3 regions of the Exiguobacterium artemiae 7-3 genome follow, and region 2 is predicted to be linked to each of the others. Evidence: riboswitches for the same ligand, from Rfam matches in the RefSeq annotation. Region 2 holds a riboswitch; each other region holds the start of a gene.
The links. A riboswitch is a leader RNA that binds a small molecule or an ion and turns the genes downstream of it on or off. The one in region 2 is predicted to bind thiamine pyrophosphate.

Region 1 (5,847 bases), 930 kb from region 2:
GCATGGAATTGTTCGAGCAACAGACGTTCTTTTTCCGTCATATAGTACGAATAATTCCCCCGGTATAGTTGGATCTGACCATCTTCCAGTTCGGCAATGCTCGTCACGACCGTATCGAGAAATACACGATCGTGTGACACAATTAGAACGGCGCCAGCATAGCTCGATAAAAATGATTCAAGCCATTCGACGGCTTCGAGATCAAGATGGTTCGTCGGCTCATCGAGAATCAACAAATCGGGTTCGGTTAACAGCATCCGTCCGAGGCAGATTTTCGTTTGTTCGCCGCCGCTGAGCTGTTCGAACGACCGGTCGAGTAGAGGATGTAGCCGTAAACCGTTGATCATCCGGTCGACCTTGGATTCAAGCAGATAACCGCCTTGCCGCTCGAATGTTTCCGTCACCTTCGTGTACTGCTCAAGCAACGATTCAATTTGATCCGTGTTCGTTGCCATAGCTTGTTCGAGATCGTGTAGTGATTGTCGTAAGTCGAGCAACGGGGCAAACGCGGTCCACAGGACATCCAGTCCGGTCATGTCGGAATTGTATACCGGTAACTGTTCCAAGTAACCGATCGATAGTCCACTTTTTTGATAGATGGTTCCGGCGTCGGGTGAATCTAGTCGTGCAATCAAACGCAGGAGGGTCGTTTTTCCGCTACCATTGCGTCCGATTAAACCGATCCGATCATGTGGTTGGATGAAGAGGGACACATCGGTTAAGATGTCATCGCCTCCGAATTGTTTTGTCAGGTGTTGGATGTCGCAGATCATCATATTAAAATTTCCTCTCTGACGCATCAAAAAAAGGAGAGTGCAAACAGCACTCTCCTCGACTCGTGGAAGATGCGCTTTGCTTTATTTTTCGAGTATGGAGTTCTTCAAAAAAGGGCAGACTGACCCCTTAGAACGCCATTCCATGAAAAATTGCGCGCAACAGATAAAGTTGTTCCATCAACCAATGCTTACACGCAGCAAAACCCATTTCTTCCCACCACCTTTTCTCATTCGATATCTTTATTTTACCATGTCACCTGGAAGGAAAGAAAGAACAGATTATTTAAATAAGCCGGCGATCGAGTTGAAGAAGGCACTTAAGCCGTCAAACAGCTTTGCAAAAAATCCTTTTGTTTCTTCTGATGTTGCAAAGGCCTGAATGTTTTGCCCGGCATCCTTCAGTCCACTCTCAATCTGTCCCCAGTTGAGGTCGGCTTGTTCCATTTGGTTAAACAAACCGGTCAAACGGTCCATTTGGGCGTCGGACAGATTGATATTGTTATTTTGAATGACTTGGACGATGACGTTCTCAATCTCGACTTTCGTTTCCGGTTTCTGTTTGGCGATTTCCGCTTTGATTTCGTTCATCAAGTCGGCGACCTTGTCCGTCCCGACTGTTTTCCCGACATCTGACGTGACCGACAATTCTTGCTGGGCCAAATCTTTTCGTTCATCCGTCAGTTTAATGCCGGTCTCAGCCGACGTTTGGTCGTAGGCTTTCATGATTCCGGTCAAGGCAGATGTTCCGGTTACCTTGTAAGGAGACGTAATCGTGATGTCCGCATCGGTCACACCGGCCGTGACAAGCGCATTGAGGTACATGTCCTTTGTGACCCAGGTGATGTTTTCCGTTGCAACGGACAGACCGTCGCCTTTTTCAGCCAACTCGATCTTGGCGGACGAATACATCCCGCCGCCGCGTTGGGACTGGGGAATGTTTTTCCCGAGATATTTTTCTTCATCCGCAGATGTCGCGATGATCGGGGTGATGCCTTCCGGTGCGTTCAGACGGGACAAGACCCATGTTTTATCATTCGCTCCGAGCGATTCGCCCAGTGTGATAATCGTTTTGTCGACGACCTGCTCGGCAGATGCGGCCGTTGGCAGTAATAACGTCGTAGCAAGTAATGCCGAAGCGGTCCATGTCATGGTTTTATTCATAAAAGTTCCTCCATAAGTTAAGTATCAGGTACTAAATTTAGTCTAATCGACCGGCGACAGAAGAGAATCGGTCTCAAGGACGAGCCGTCATCCACCTTCCGTCATGTTCCATTGTACAAAAAAATGGAGTGAAATGACGAGAATGGGTCAATTCCACATCAAATCATGATAAACTCAAAATAAATCAAATAGCGACCACTAGGGGAGTCAGTAGGCTGACTGAGACGACGAAGACGTTCGGACCCTTTGAACCTGATTAAGTTTGGACTTACGGAGGGAAGTGGCGTGGACGATCCTCTTTTTATGGTCTTTTCACGTCATGCCTGACATCGGGTGTGGCGTTTTTTTGATTACAAAAGGGGGAAAAAACATGACATTCAGTGAAGAAATCCGGCAAGCGGCAAGACGGTATTGGGACAGCAGCTTTACCCATCCATTCGTGACAGGGATTGCGGATGGAACACTACCGGAAGCAAAATTTCGCCATTACGTCCTACAGGATGCCTATTACTTAAAACATTTCGCGAAAATTCAGGCGCGGGCCGCGTCGAAGGCACAGGACTTCGCGACGATTGCCGAACTCGCGGAACATGCGACGTCGACCTATGCTGCAGAACTCAGTCTGCATCAATCGTTTTTTGAACCGCTTGGGATTTCGGACAAGACACTGGCAGAGTTTGAACCAGCACCGACAGCATACGCTTATATTTCGCATATGCACCATGCAAGTGAAGGGACGCTCGGGGAGACCATCGCTGCGATTTTACCGTGTTACTGGCTTTACTATGAGATTGGACAACAGTTACAGGCGGCTTCACCGGCTTCACCGATTTATCAGCAATGGATTTCGACATACAGTTCCGAGTGGTTCGAGCGGGTCGTCTTTGAACAAATCGATCGTCTGAATGATTTGGCGGAGCGGGCAAGTGCCGAAGAACGGGAACGGATGAAACAACATTTTGTCAAAAGCTGTTATTACGAATTGATGTTTTGGCAGATGGGCTGGACGGAAGAGACGTTCGAACAGCAGTATAAACAGACGATGGAAATGACATCATTCAAGTAAAAAAGACTGAAATAAAAACACCGGATCCGACAGAAAGCGGATCCGGTGTTTGTTCTATAGAAGACATTAATCAACTGTGGTGTTCAATCAAATCGGCAAGACGTTGCTTTACAAGTGACGGGTTAGTTAAGTCCTGGTTCGATAACGAAAGTTTTGTCATCGTCTCGTCCGTACCGGCCATCTCACTGAACAGCGAACCGAGACTGTGGGCACGGCGGTCGATTTGGACGACGATGACGATGCCGGACCGGTCTTGCAACAGGATGACTTCGATTTCGTCCAGCTTGTGAGCATAATGGGTACCGCGGGCGGAATACTCAAGTTCCTGCGCGATCGGCAAATCTTTCCGGAAGCGACCCGGTAATTTTTCTGTATCGGCTTTCTTGAGGCGGAATCCGAGATCTTCCATCGCTTCAAGGATGACCGATTGGTAGTCATTGGCTTTGACGACGACAGCATCGTGGTCAGAAGGGTCAACCGCCTGCGCGATATCAAGACCCGTCTCGATCCACGACTTCGATTGGCTGACGGAAAGTGGTGTATTAAAAGGGACTTGAAGCGTAAACGGTATTTCTCGTTCGACGCCTGCTTCGATCGTAAACGGGGCTTCATTTAATGCAAACCGGTCCAGTGTGAACGTCGTGAATGCCGTACTGTCCCCGACTTCTTGTTTGTACTGGGTATTGAAGGCGAGATAAATCCGGGCGATTTCCTGATCGACGTTACCGCCCTTAATATGAACGACCCCTTGAATCGTTCCACCGGGTTCACAGTGATCTTGTTCGAGTCGTGTATCGACCGTTGCGGCACCGATGCCGATTTGTGAAAGAATTTTTTTGAACATGTTGTGTTCCTCCTTTAAATTAAGTATGACGACTAAAAATAAAGCTTGCTTGCTTGTCGAACGCGGGTGAATTTGCTACAGTTTCGAAAGACCAAACAAAAAAAGGACGGGACGATACGTGGAACTAGACCAATTAAAAGACCTGCTCACTGAAAAACTGCAGGCAACTTCACTCATACACGCGACGATTAGCGGTCCGCGCCAAAAATCAAACGATCTGCGTCGAATCAAGTTAAAACCGATTCTACTTAGAGATACGTATGCAATCCAGTTAGAGTTTCAACATGAGCGGATCATTAAGCATGAGAATTTAAGTATAGAAGAATTTATTTTGCGAATGGACGACTATTTTAACGAATTTCGTCAATTTTTATTCCGTTTTGAAACGGAAGAAGTCCAGTTCCAACTCTCGAAGAAAATGAAAGTTTCACTGAAGACGACAGGCAAGGAACCGGTAAAGGCCGAACTGTCTCACAATCGAAAGAAAAGCCATTTGTTAGAAGACGGCGTGCCGGTACCGTTTTTGATTCGTCTTGGTGTCATGACGGAAGAAGGACAGGTCAAGCGTCAAAAATACGATAAGTTTAAACAAATCAATCGTTTTCTTGAATTCGTCGAAGACAGTATCGTAGCATTGCCGAAAGGACGGACGCTACGGATTTTAGATTTTGGATGCGGGAAGTCGTATCTGACGTTTGCTCTCTATCATTACTTGAAAATCGTCAAGGGATTTGATTTAAACGTCACCGGTCTTGATCTCAAAAAAGAAGTCATCGAAGACTGTACAGCCATCGCTGCTGATTTAGGGTATGATGATTTATCGTTCCGTGTCGGTGATGTCCATGATTACGACCAGGATACGGAAGTTGATTTAATGGTGACGCTACATGCTTGTGACGTTGCGACGGATGTCGCGCTTGCCCGGGCAGTCGACTGGAATGCATCGGTCATTCTCAGTGTCCCGTGTTGTCAGAAGGAGTTAAACCGTCAACTGGACTGTTCACCGCTTGACGTCATGCTGCAACACGGATTGATTCAAGAAAAGTTTGCTTCGCTCGCAACAGATTCCATCCGGGCAGAGTTGTTGACACTTGTCGGGTACGAAACGCAATTACTTGAATTCATTGATTTAGAAAACACGCCGAAAAATATCTTGATTCGGGCTTATAAAAATCCGAAGCAACCAACGGAAGAAAAAATTGACCGGTATATCGCTTTCCGAGACCTGTTACACGCTAAACCGTATTTAGAACGTGAATTGAGCGGCAGACTTGGACAGATTTCACCGAAACTCGTACAATAAAGAAGACAACGATTTAAAGGGGGAAACAAATACAATGGATTTCCAAATGTATTTTGAAGATGTCGTTCAAACGGCACGTAAAGAAGCAGCAGCTGCTGGCTTTGAAGAATTAACGACGGTCGAGAGCGTCGATGAAGCGATGAAGCGTGACGGTTTGACGCTTGTCCTCGTCAACTCGGTTTGTGGATGTGCCGGTGGGATTGCTCGTCCGGCTGCCGCTTACATCAACCGGATGGAAGGTGTAAAACCGGATCATTTCGTGACGGTATTTGCAGGGCAAGACCGGGAAGCAACAGACCGGGCGCGTGAATACTTCGAAGGATATCCGCCATCATCGCCATCATTCGCATTGATGCAAGATGGAAACATCCTGTCGATGGTCGAACGGTTTGACATCGAATCGTTTACAGCAGAAGAAGTCGTCGAGAAGTTAGAGTCGTTAATTGAAATCTACGCCTAAGTAAATCAAAAACCTGTTCCGGACGTCCGGAACAGGTTTTTTTGTGAAGCCGTCTAGTTATCAGACGAAAGATTGGAATCAAAATAAATGTAAACGTTAACAAAAGAACGGATTACGCATCTGGTATGAATAAATTCATGTTTTATGCACTATTTGTATATTATTATGCTTTACAATGAATAAATATTCGTATATTCTAAAAGCAATAAATCAGGTCGAACTTTTTAGTATTGAATT
Region 2 (5,847 bases):
TTACAGATGTCACTTCTAAACCAAGTGCCTGGCTGAGTGAATACTTCACACGGCTCTGGACGTTGTTTGCGACTTCTGAGATTTTTGTTCCGTAACTAACAATGATATGCATATCGATGTGAACTTGTTCCGATACCTGCCGCACGATGACACCACGTGCAAAGTTTTCGCGTTTCAGCAGTTCAGCCAGTCCGTCTTTGATTTGCGACTGGGATGCCATACCAACGACACCAAAACATTCCATCGCTGCTCCGCCTGCAAGTTGCGCAACGACATCGTTGTCTACGTCAATTTTTCCATAAGTCGTTTTCATCTCGATCGCCACTTGAGTAGCCCCCTTTGTTAATTGTGTTCTTCTCATAATTCTACTATAAGGACCTACTATTGAAAAGTCGCCGTACTGACTATACAATGAATATGTGAAAAATAGTAGCGGTCAAATGAACTTTTACCATCATCCTCATTCATTATTTTAAATTTTGAGGTTGTCTGTCAAGTTTTTTTCTTGTCAGCTACTTTTTTTATGTTGCAACCGTCTTAACAGCATGCTAAGATAGCAAAGTGTCTATTAGGACGAACGCAAAACAACATAAAAGGAGGCGGAACACATGGCACGTAAATGCTACGTTACTGGGAAATCGCCGAAGTCGGGAAACAACCGTTCACACGCATTGAACAAAACGAAACGCACTTGGGGAATCAACGTACAAAAAGTACGTATCCTCGTTGACGGTAAACCTAAAAAGGTTTGGGTTTCAGCTCGAGCGCTCAAATCAGGTAAAGTCGAACGCGTATAAGGCGCAGTAACCGGATGGGAATCTTCCCTTCCGGTTCTTTTTTTGTTCTTTTTTTATTTTTCCTATAAACTAATTGTCTGAACAATTGAAAACGCTTACAATAAACAAGCAGTTATTTTTTTCAAGGGGGAAGGGTCAACATGCAGTTAAAAAGAGAAATGACAAGCCGACATCTCTTCATGATTTCACTCGGAGGGATTATCGGTACGGGACTGTTCCTCGGTTCTGGATTAACGATTTCGCAAGCGGGACCGCTCGGGGCGGTTCTCAGTTACATCGTGGGTGGGACCATCATGTATCTGACCATGTTATGTTTAGGAGAAATGGCTGTCCATATGCCGGTTTCCGGATCGTTTCAGACATATACGACACGGTTTATTGGACCGGGTATCGGATTTGCCGTCGGTTGGATTTACTGGCTGGGTTGGGCTGTCACGGTAGCGCTCGAAATCACGGCAGCCGGCAGTCTGATGGACCGGTGGTTTCCGGATACACCAATCGTCATCTGGTGTGCCATTTTCACCGTCATTTTATTCGGTCTCAATGCGGTATCCGCAAAAGCCTTCGGGGAGGCTGAGTTCTGGTTCTCGAGTCTGAAAGTCCTTGCCATTCTATTTTTCATCGTGCTCGGGGGAGCGGCTTGGTTTGGCTGGATTGATATGACGGCAGCACGTCCGGAAAGTTTGTTTGCCAATTTTACTTCAAATGGATTATTCCCGAACGGTGCCCTCGGGGTGTTGACAACGATGATTGCCGTCAACTTTGCGTTTCAAGGGACCGAATTGATCGGCGTTGCTGCCGGAGAATCGAACGATCCAGAAAAATCGATTCCAAAAGCAATTCGTAATACCGTCTGGCGGACGTTCATCTTCTTCGTCCTTTCGATTACGATTGTCGGAGCATTGATTCCTTATGAAACAGCCGGCGGCATCAGCAGTCCATTCATCATGGTCTTCGATGCCATCGGAATTCCTTATGCAGCTGATTTAATGAACATCGTCGTGTTGACAGCCTTACTGTCGGTCGGAAACTCAGGTTTGTACGCCGCTACTCGGATGTTATGGTCGATGTCACAAGAAGGCATGATTTCGAAAAAACTTGCCATCGTCAACTCACGCGGAGTACCGATGCGCGCTTTGTGCTTTACGATGCTGTTTGCGATGTTATCACTATTGACTGCCTTTTTCGCGGAAGATACCGTCTTCATCTGGCTGTTGTCACTCGCCGGACTCGGTGCGCAAGTCGGTTGGATTTCGATTTCCGCTTCACAGATCGCCTTCCGTCGTCAATTCATCAAAGATGGACATGCTGTCAGTGAATTGAAATTCAAGACCCCGTTCTTCCCGGTCTTACCGATCATCTCGTTCTCTTTAAACATGCTTGTACTGATCAGCCTGGCTTTCCAAGCAGATCAACGGATTGCCTTGTACATCGGTGTTCCATTTTTCCTCTTGACGTGGGCCTCTTACCATCTGTTCGTCAAAGGAAAACATATTGCGGCTCAAACTGAACGTCAGGCAGCCAGCTCGACATTGGAATCTTAAAAAACAAAACTACCAAAAAACGTGATCGGCTTTTAGGATATCCTAAAGCCGATCACGTTTTTTAACGGTCTGACAAACTTCGTAAAGCAATTACTTCACCGGTATGCACCGTCACGTTCGCCGCCCCTTGATCTGTCCATTCATTGCTGACGGTCAAGGATCCGCCGACCGGCACATCATGGTTCACCAGCGGATATTTGACCTCCTGGAGTGTCAAACGTGTCGGAACGAGCGGGATGAAGGACAAATAGTGATACTGGTCCGCCTGGAGAGTGTACTGCCCCTGTTGTAAGAAACGGACCTCTTCCCGCTTCGTCATCAAGCGGACTGCCGGAAATTGTTTTAACAGATAGACGTTTTGAAGCGTCATATCGAGTCGTCCTCCGGTCGCACCGAATACCAACACTTCCGTTGCTTCATACTGCTGACTGACGTACCGTAAAGCCAGTTCCAAATCGGTCTCATCCTTTTCAGCCGGATGGATGATGGCTCCTTCCGGTTTGTATCCGAGCGAATCAAAGTCACCGATGGCCAAGTCAAAAGCGAAACCTTGTTGTGCCAACACGGTGACACCTCCGTCGACAGCGATGACAACCGTCTTCTCATCCATAAACGGCTTTAGGGACGGGATGTCTTCCGCCGGACCGGCCGCTACAATCACGACCCGCATCAGACACCTCGTGCTGAATAACGAAGAAGTCGTGGTGCTGTCGTAAACAGGAGTCCTGCGACAATACCACATAACAGATACGATGGAACCATATACGTCGCGTTATAGATCAACGAATACGGGACAACTGGACCTTCCGCATACTCAGCGAAGAACACGATTCCACTGATGACGTGACACACATAACGTAAGCCCGCACCAAGCAATGTCGCACCTAGTACAATTGCCATCAAACGGCCATTTTTCCCGGTTGCTGCTGCTTTTTTAACTTGCCGTGCGAATAATCCGCTCAATCCGACGACCCCAAACGCAATCGTATAATCGAGTAACGGCTGAACGACCGTCAGAATTTGCGGAGCGAACATCAGTTGGATCGTTCCGACAAGTGCGCCTGTCACGACCCCACCGACGACACCATGACGAAAGGCCATGACGAAGATTGGCAACATTGCCAAACTAATTGAACCACCTTGCGGCATTTTAAATGGGATTAATAAATCGAATACCACACCAAGACTTGCAAAGATTGCAATTTCCATTAACATTTGTAGCCGTTTCATTCTTTTTTCCTCCTAAAAATAAAATCGCAGGACGGCAAAAAGGCAGTACGACGAACGCCGTACTGCCTGCGTGCGCCACATCCCTACGTCCGTCTGAACGGAACAGGTTCGAAGGGTTAAAGTCCAATCACTTCTCTCAGCCGCTTGATGCGACACCCCTTGCGGTCATCATTTAATTTTGATTCTTTTCCTATTATACGTGAGCAGCATTCCGAATACTAGTGATTGCTTCTGAATAATCCGGCGCATTGTAGATAGCGGAACCTGCAACAAGAACGTTTGCCCCATTCTCGATACATAATTTCGCTGTTTCCGCATTGACTCCACCATCGATTTCGATCTCGAAGGATAGATTTTGTTCTGCTTTCATTGCAGCCAGTTGATTTAATTTGTTCATCACACCCGGAATGAACGCTTGACCGCCAAAACCCGGATTGACCGTCATCAGCAAGACCATATCGACTTCTTCGAGTACATGTTCAATCGTCGAAAGTGGCGTGTGCGGATTGAGCACTACTCCCGCTTTCGCACCGGCTGCTTTGATTTGTTGCAGAACACGATGGACATGATTCGTCGCCTCCACGTGGAAGGTTACGATATCAGCACCTGCTGCAACGAAGGCTTCGACAAAGTTTTCCGGACGATCAATCATGAGATGGACGTCGAGAACCATGTCTGTTTTTTGACGTAAACTGCTTAGGACAGGGAGGCCAAAGGAAATGTTCGGAACAAACTGACCGTCCATGACATCAAAATGAATATAGTCGGCTCCCGCCGCTTCAACGGCTTTGACATCCCGTTCTAAATTTGCAAAATCTGCTGATAAGATTGATGGTGCGATTTTAATCATCTTAATACCTCCGTGTCCGATTCTTGATTTCCTCTACAAACATACCATAATTCGTATACCGGGAGACCATGATCTCATGTGTCTCGACGGCTTGTTTAACGGCACAACCGGGCTCATTCAAGTGCAGACAGCCCCGGTACTTGCATTCGTCCTGTAAAGCAACAAATTCAGGAAAACACCAACGTAATTCCTCGAGTTCCATTTCATGCGGAAAATCGAGATTCGAGAACCCCGGGGTATCTGCAATCAATCCTTCGCCAAGCGGGATCAAGGTCACATGGCGGGTCGTATGGCGTCCACGACCAAGCGCCTTCGAAATATGACTCGTTTCCAGTGCCAACGAAGGTTCCAAGGCGTTCAACAACGAACTTTTCCCTACACCGGATTGTCCGGCCAGGACACTCGTTTTATCCTTTAACAACGGACGGACGGATTCGACTCCGGCCAATGTCTCACTTGACGTTTCAATGACGTGATATCCGATGGTCCGGTAAGCGGCAATTGCTTCCAATACCACCTGTTCGGCTTCACCTTGTAACAAGTCCATCTTCGTCAAGATGATGATCGGTTGAATTTCCTTTGCTTCAATCAACACTAAAAACCGGTCCAACAGATGGGCAGAAAAATCAGGTTCTGCTGCCGATACGACCAACAAAGCTTGATCGATATTGGCAACTGGTGGGCGAACCAAGAAATTTTGACGGTCCTTTACTTCTAGGATATATCCGGTCTCACTTTCGATGTGTAACACAACTTCATCGCCGACGACAGGGCTGATGCCCCGTTTTCTGAAATTACCGCGTGCCCGTGAACGGATTTCACCTTGAGGCGTCATGACATCATAAAATCCACCCTGTAAGCGGATAATCGTTCCATCCCGATTGTCTTCAATTCGATTTTCTGCCATCCTACGCCCTCCTTTGTCAGGATTAACATCCTGCTCGTTATTCTTGTGATTTTGCCTGGTTGTACGTAATCGTCTTCGCCCGGTAAACTTCGTCATCTTTATAAATCGTAATCTTACCTTCTTCTCCCGGATCAATCGTCAATGGAACATCAAACGTTTCATCCTGATCAATCGATTCTTCAATGACGGTTCGTTTTCCTTTGGCATCTTCCGTCTCAATCCGAACGAGTTGACGTGGCGCAGGCTCTTCGTCTTCACTGACGCCATCATAGACTACTTTCTCAGGGAACGTCGCCGTGATTGTCTTTTCTTCTTCGCCGCGTGAGATGAAGACGGTCACCGAATCATTGGGCTCCACTTGCGCACCCGCTTGTGGATACTGTCGAATCACTTGATCCAGCGCGACCTCACTTGAGAACTCCTGTTCAAACGTTCCGTCCAGTCCCATCTCATCCAAATAAGCTTTTGCTTCAGCACTCGATAAGTCAGTCAAATCTTTCAGAACAAATACGGGTGATC
Region 3 (5,847 bases), 340 kb from region 2:
ATTTTTAAGGATATGATAACAAATTGAACATGTTTATATCAGTGGGACTACACGGGAAGCCAAATTGCATATCCAGTTTGAATTCATGCCATTACACCAACCCTGGAATTGATACGTAGTTCGTACTGAAGCTGATGTCTTACAATCACTCCGTTCCAGTGAAGTCTCACCTATATGAAAGTGAATATCTCGTTCTGAATCACTGGCTTCAAATCTACACGATGCGGCAAATCGAGGGTCTTACTCTTATTATTGCCCGGCAAAATCAACGAATCACTAAAAAATGAAGGACCTTCAATCCGTTGTCCCTCAACGGGTTGGAAGGTCTTTCGACAATTAAATGTATCGAAAAAGGTTTTAACTTTTAAAAATCGGGGGTATATCTATATTAGCGCCGTACAACACGGTCGCTTTTCAATTATTGTTTCTCAATATCAGCGTAATGACCTGGGAGAGAAATGCTACTTACTCACTTCGTTTTTCATTTCTGAATGAAATCCAGTTGAACTAGCATTTAGCGCATGAATTTCTGTTGGAACTTATTGTTCCACTCCTACATTCATTACCTTTTGAGGGCTATACCAAATTCAAGGGGGAAATGAACATGTCAGTAACATTAAAAGTAGAAGAACGCGAAGTACGCCCACGCTCACTTAGAAAGCAATTACGTCATGAAGGAAAAGCTCTTGGTGTCGTGTATGGCTACAAAGTGGAAAGCACACCGATTTCATTCGATGAAAAAGAATTGGTCAAGGTTGTCCGTGATCATGGCGAAAACGTCTTGGTTGCTCTTCAAATCGGCGGTAAAAAGGTCAACACGTTGATCAACAAGCTTGATATGGATATCTTTACACCAACGATTAAACACGTTGAATTCATCGCTGTTAAAATGGATGAAGAAACAGAAGTCGAAACGGATATCGTCCTCGTCGGCGAAGCAGCCGGTGCGAAACTTGGCGGATTCCTTTCACAAACACTCTTTAAAGTAACAGTTGCCGCAACACCAGATAAATTACCGGAACGGATCGAAGTTGATGTAACGGATCTTGCAATCGGAGATTCAATTACAGTAGCTGATCTTCCGGAAGAAAAAGATTTCCGTGTCGTCACAGAAGGTGACATCCAAGTTGCAGCAGTCGTTGAATCGACACTTGAAGCTGAACTTGAAGAAATCGAAGAAGCAGAAGCTGAGGCACAAGCAGCTGATGCGGATACAGCGACAGACGATTCAGAACAAACTTCTGAAGAGCAAGCTGAAGAAAACAAAGAAGATAAAGAGTAATCTTTTCTCCCCTCCCCTCGTGGGAGGTTTTTTTATGCATATTGACAAGTCACGGCGACAGCCGTACAGTGAAGAAGGTACACATCATTGACACATCCACTAGGGGAGCCAGTTGGCTGAGACGATTCACTTCGGACCCTTTGAACCTGATCTAGTTCATACTAGCGTAGGAAAGTGGAGCGGAATCCTCGTGCTCTTTTTCTGCATCTTGCAGGTTACACGACCGCTCTCTTTTCATAGAGGGCGGTCTTTTTTGTGGTTTCTTTGTGGATGTGCATTTAAAGGAGTAGTGATTATGAACAGTTGGAAAATGAAAGAAATCATCGTCATGATGATGCTCGCCGTCGCGTGTGGTGTCCTCTACTTAGGGTGGTCGACGTTATGGTTACCGATCTCGGCCATCTTCGGACCGGTCGGATCAAACTGGATGTTCGGCATCTGGGTCATTGCCAGTCCCCTAGTCGCCTACATCATTCAAAAACCAGGCGCGGCATTGATTGCAGAAGTCGTCGCTGCTGCCGTCGAATTGTTTACAGGGAGTCACTTCGGCTTATCGGCACTGTTGATTGGATTTGCACAGGGAATCGGGGCCGAGATTGCCTTTGCCGTGTTCGGATACCGGACGTTTAATACGTTCACCTTGATGTTGTCCGGTGTCTTTGCCGCCGTCGGAAGTATGGTCTACAGCCTCATCGTAAATGGATTTGCCTATTATACGACGACGACACTGCTGTTGACGTTTTCTCTGCAACTCATCAGCGGAGCATTGCTCGGCGGATTGCTCGCAAAAATAATCGTCGACGCGCTCGTTAAAACCGGGACACTGAACGGTTATGCGGTCGGACGGCAACGAAAGCAGCGTGCCGCATGATGCAGTGCGAGCACCTGTCCGTCCGTTATCCGGATCAGGATTCCGCGGTCTTACACGACTTGTCGATCACGATCCAAAAAGGAGAAACGACCTTGCTCGTCGGTCCGAGCGGCAGCGGCAAGACGACCTTTTTACACGTTCTTGCCGGTCTGTTGCCGGACACGATTGAAGCAGATGTCACCGGTCACTGGTTGACCGAGGGAACGGTCGGGATTTTGTTCCAACAACCGGACGATCAGTTTTGTATGCAGACGGTCGGCGCGGAAATCGCCTTTAGTCTCGAGAATCGGCAGATTGCCCGCAGTGAGATGGAGGAACGCATCCAGTTGCTGTTGGCGCGGGTCGGACTTGATCTTGCCTTGACGACACCGATTGCCGAACTGTCCGGCGGGATGAAACAACGGCTTGCTCTAGCCTGTGTGTTGGCACTTGAACCAGACATCCTGTTACTCGACGAACCGACGGCACAACTCGACCTGAGTGGTCAACGGACGATGATGCATCTGATTGAAGAATTGCATCACGATCCCGACTTGACGCTCGTTCTGATCGAACATCAGCTCGATCAGTGCGTGACGTTTGCCGACCGGGTAATCGTCTTTGAAGGTGGTCGCTTATTGCTTGATGGCACACCGTATGACGTGTTTCATCAACAGCGGGATGTGATGACGGCGCTTGGAATTGCGATGCCGCTCCTCTACCCCTACGGACTTGAGACTTTACCGGAGCTGTCCGGACAAGCCTGTCATCTGAAGAAACGCCCGGTTGAACGTCGAGCGGTTGGAACGGAGCGGACATTTGAGCTGACGCGGGTCCGTGTCAAACGGGGGGAACGGACGATTCTTAACGATTTTTCATGGACGACCTTTTCCGGTCAATGGATCATGCTCGTCGGACGCAACGGGGCTGGAAAAAGCACGGTCCTTGAGACACTGGCAAAATTACTTCCATCTAAAGGCGATATCCGCTTGTTTGACACCCCGCTTCGGAAATGGTCGGACCGGACGTATTACCAACAAGTCGGCTTTGTTTTTCAGCAACCGGACTTCCAGTTTCTTAAACAGACAGTCGCCGACGAACTTGCCATCAGCTGTGCTACCTTTGATCCGGAACGGGTCCAGACGGCTTTGCGTCACTATCGACTGACCGATGTCGCGGATCAGTCTCCCCTCGCGCTCAGTCTCGGACAAAAAAGACGGTTGAGTGTCGCGACGATGTTACTGGAACGAAAAGCTGTCCTATTGCTCGACGAACCGACCTTTGGACAAGACGCTGAGACGACGGCACACATCATCGACGTGCTGCATCAAGCCCGGGAGGCAGGAACGACCGTGATCATGGTGACGCACGACATGGAGCTGGTCCACCGTTACGCCGACCGTGTTGTCGTCATCGGCGAGGCGTGTGTCCAGTTTGACGGGACGCCGCTGGAGCTGTTTCAGGAAGAAGCACTTTTGGAACAAAACCAACTGTTCCGTCCGGTATCGTTTCTGTATCAACAACTCGAGGAGGTGAAACACCGTGCAGGAAAACGACACACTGCTCGCGCGTATTAATCCGGCGGTCAAGCTCGGAACGCTTCTCTATGTGATGATGTTGCTGATTACGACGTCGAGTCTGCACGTGACGCTTGCCTTATCAGTACTTGCTGCCGTAGGGGTCTGCAGTTCCGGTTGGCGTTTGCCGGTGCTCCTTCTGCGTTTGGTTCCCTATGGTCTCTTGTTTTTATTGACGTTTTGGATGATGGCGGCGTTTGGCAAAGGCAGCACCGAACTTTGGACGTTCGGCTGGTTTCGGATTACGGAAGAAAGTCTTGATCATGCCTGGTTGATTGCGACCCGGATGCTCGCTTTTGTCTTCCTGAGCTTAACGTTCGTCGCGACGACGGACGCGACACGGTTCGTCATGAGTCTGATTCATCAATGTCATCTGCCGGTTCGCCTGGCCTACGGTTTTTTAGCCGGTCTTCGCTTTATTCCGATCTTTCGGCAAGCGATCCGGACCATTCGTCAAGCCCGGCGTGTCCGCCAGCAACGGTCGATTTGGCCCTGGCAAACGTTTTTTGACATCAGTCTGCCGCTCTTTACGACGAGCATCATCCGGTCGGAACAGATTGCGATTGCGATGGAAGCCCGTCAATTTCGGATCGACCGGACCTATTATGTCGAACCGGTCGTGACGCGATGGGATATTGTCTTTCTGTTGCTGACTACCACACTCGCGACGTCACTTCGTTTGTTCATCTGAAGGTAAACGATTACAGCACCCCCTATAAGGGAATAAACGTTTCAGATGCAGCGAATTTTAAAAAAGTGGGTGAACGTCGTGAAGCGAATTGTCTTAGTCGGCGCAGGACATGCGCATTTAGAATGTATCAAACAGGGGATTCATCCGGATGTTGACTGGATGGTCATCAGTCCATCCCGTTATCAGTATTATTCCGGGATGTTTTCCGGACTGGCGGACGGGACCTATAGACTCGACGAGACACGGATCGATGTCAAAGCGTTATGTGAACGGCATGGTAAGGGGTGGGTGGAGGGCCGGGTCAGTCGAATTGACGCGACAACTAAGCAAATCATCTGTCAGTCCGGGCAGGTCGTACCGTATGATATCGTGTCATTTAATATCGGTTCGAACGATTGGGAAGCAAGCACGCCAATCCGCGTCACGATCAAACCGAACTATCGGGTGGAAGACGCGTTCCGGACATTCCGAAATGCCGTCTCCCCTGTCATCATCGGCAGTGGTGCGGCAGCCGTCGAGATGGCGGCGTCATTTCAATCAAACGGTACCCCGGTCACATTGGTTCATGAAGAACCGTTGCTCAGCGGTCATCCGGCTGGCCCGGAACTGGCCGCGCGACTCGATCGGTTGGGCGTCAACCGAATCGTGGACCGGTTCGAAAAGCTGGACGGTAAAACGGCGCGCTTGCGGTCCGGGCGTTCGCTCGAGACGGATGCTGTTCTGTTTTTAGGAGGCGCAACGGCGCATGAGTTGTTTCAGGTATCCGGTCTGTATTGTGATGACCGCGGTTTTTTACTGGTGCACGAGACGTTGCAATCACTTGAAGATCCGTCCATTTTTGCCGTCGGCGACTGTTCGACACTGCTTGCCTATCCGGAAACGCCAAAAAACGGTGTGACGGCGGTGCGCCAGGCGCCGCTGTTGGTTCAGAATTTGATCCGGTTCGTGAACGAAGAACCGTTACGGACATTTCGACCGCAACGGTATTATTTGACGCTTCTTGCGCTTGGTCATCACCAAGCTACCTTGCTGTACGGACGATTTTACCAAACGAACCGGCTCAGTTGGTATTTTAAGCAATGGATTGACCGGCGGTTTGTGAAGAAATATATGGTCTGAATCAACAGGCAGAAAGATGAATCGTTCATCTGTTCTGCCTGTTTTCGTTGAGCGAGTATATTTTTTAAAAAAAGGAAGATGACCTTGTGAATATGGTAATATAATGGATAATTCATTAGAGGAGGAATCATCATCAAAAATAGATTACGGATTCTCGCTCTCCTTTCGAGCATTGTGTTAACCGGTTGCGGACAAGAACGCTTGCTGAATCTTCAGCCTGTCCCTTCCTACTGGTCCGCGCATTCTTTTGCTTCCAACGAATACTCGGATCAGGAAGTCCCCGTTCAACAAAAGAATCAATTCTTGCAGACCTGTCTGCAGAAAAAAA

Region 1: another riboswitch for thiamine pyrophosphate. It lies ahead of tenA (thiaminase II); the one in region 2 lies ahead of thiT (energy-coupled thiamine transporter ThiT).
Region 3: another riboswitch for thiamine pyrophosphate. It lies ahead of P402_RS0108430 (ECF transporter S component); the one in region 2 lies ahead of thiT (energy-coupled thiamine transporter ThiT).

What each region holds. Positions count from the first base shown of each region.
Region 1 covers NZ_KK211190.1:2,066,943-2,072,789, reverse strand. The annotation lists gene abc-f (ribosomal protection-like ABC-F family protein) at 1-800, opposite strand, end outside; gene P402_RS0111800 (DUF1002 domain-containing protein) at 1,056-1,937, opposite strand; TPP riboswitch at 2,128-2,233, shown strand; gene tenA (thiaminase II) at 2,308-3,003, shown strand; gene P402_RS0111790 (sporulation protein) at 3,074-3,847, opposite strand; gene P402_RS0111785 (class I SAM-dependent methyltransferase) at 3,966-5,150, shown strand; gene P402_RS0111780 (BrxA/BrxB family bacilliredoxin) at 5,185-5,610, shown strand.
Region 2 covers NZ_KK211190.1:1,136,545-1,142,391, reverse strand. The annotation lists gene P402_RS0106680 (Asp23/Gls24 family envelope stress response protein) at 1-325, opposite strand, end outside; gene rpmB (50S ribosomal protein L28) at 609-797, shown strand; gene P402_RS0106670 (amino acid permease) at 938-2,341, shown strand; gene P402_RS0106665 (thiamine diphosphokinase) at 2,403-3,011, opposite strand; gene thiT (energy-coupled thiamine transporter ThiT) at 3,011-3,571, opposite strand; TPP riboswitch at 3,635-3,741, opposite strand; gene rpe (ribulose-phosphate 3-epimerase) at 3,765-4,421, opposite strand; gene rsgA (ribosome small subunit-dependent GTPase A) at 4,423-5,328, opposite strand; gene pknB (Stk1 family PASTA domain-containing Ser/Thr kinase) at 5,366-5,847, opposite strand, start outside.
Region 3 covers NZ_KK211190.1:1,474,879-1,480,725, forward strand. The annotation lists gene P402_RS0108425 (50S ribosomal protein L25/general stress protein Ctc) at 605-1,282, shown strand; TPP riboswitch at 1,374-1,472, shown strand; gene P402_RS0108430 (ECF transporter S component) at 1,578-2,153, shown strand; gene P402_RS16360 (ABC transporter ATP-binding protein) at 2,150-3,709, shown strand; gene P402_RS0108440 (energy-coupling factor transporter transmembrane component T family protein) at 3,675-4,400, shown strand; gene P402_RS0108445 (NAD(P)/FAD-dependent oxidoreductase) at 4,479-5,519, shown strand; gene P402_RS0108450 (hypothetical protein) at 5,694-5,847, shown strand, end outside.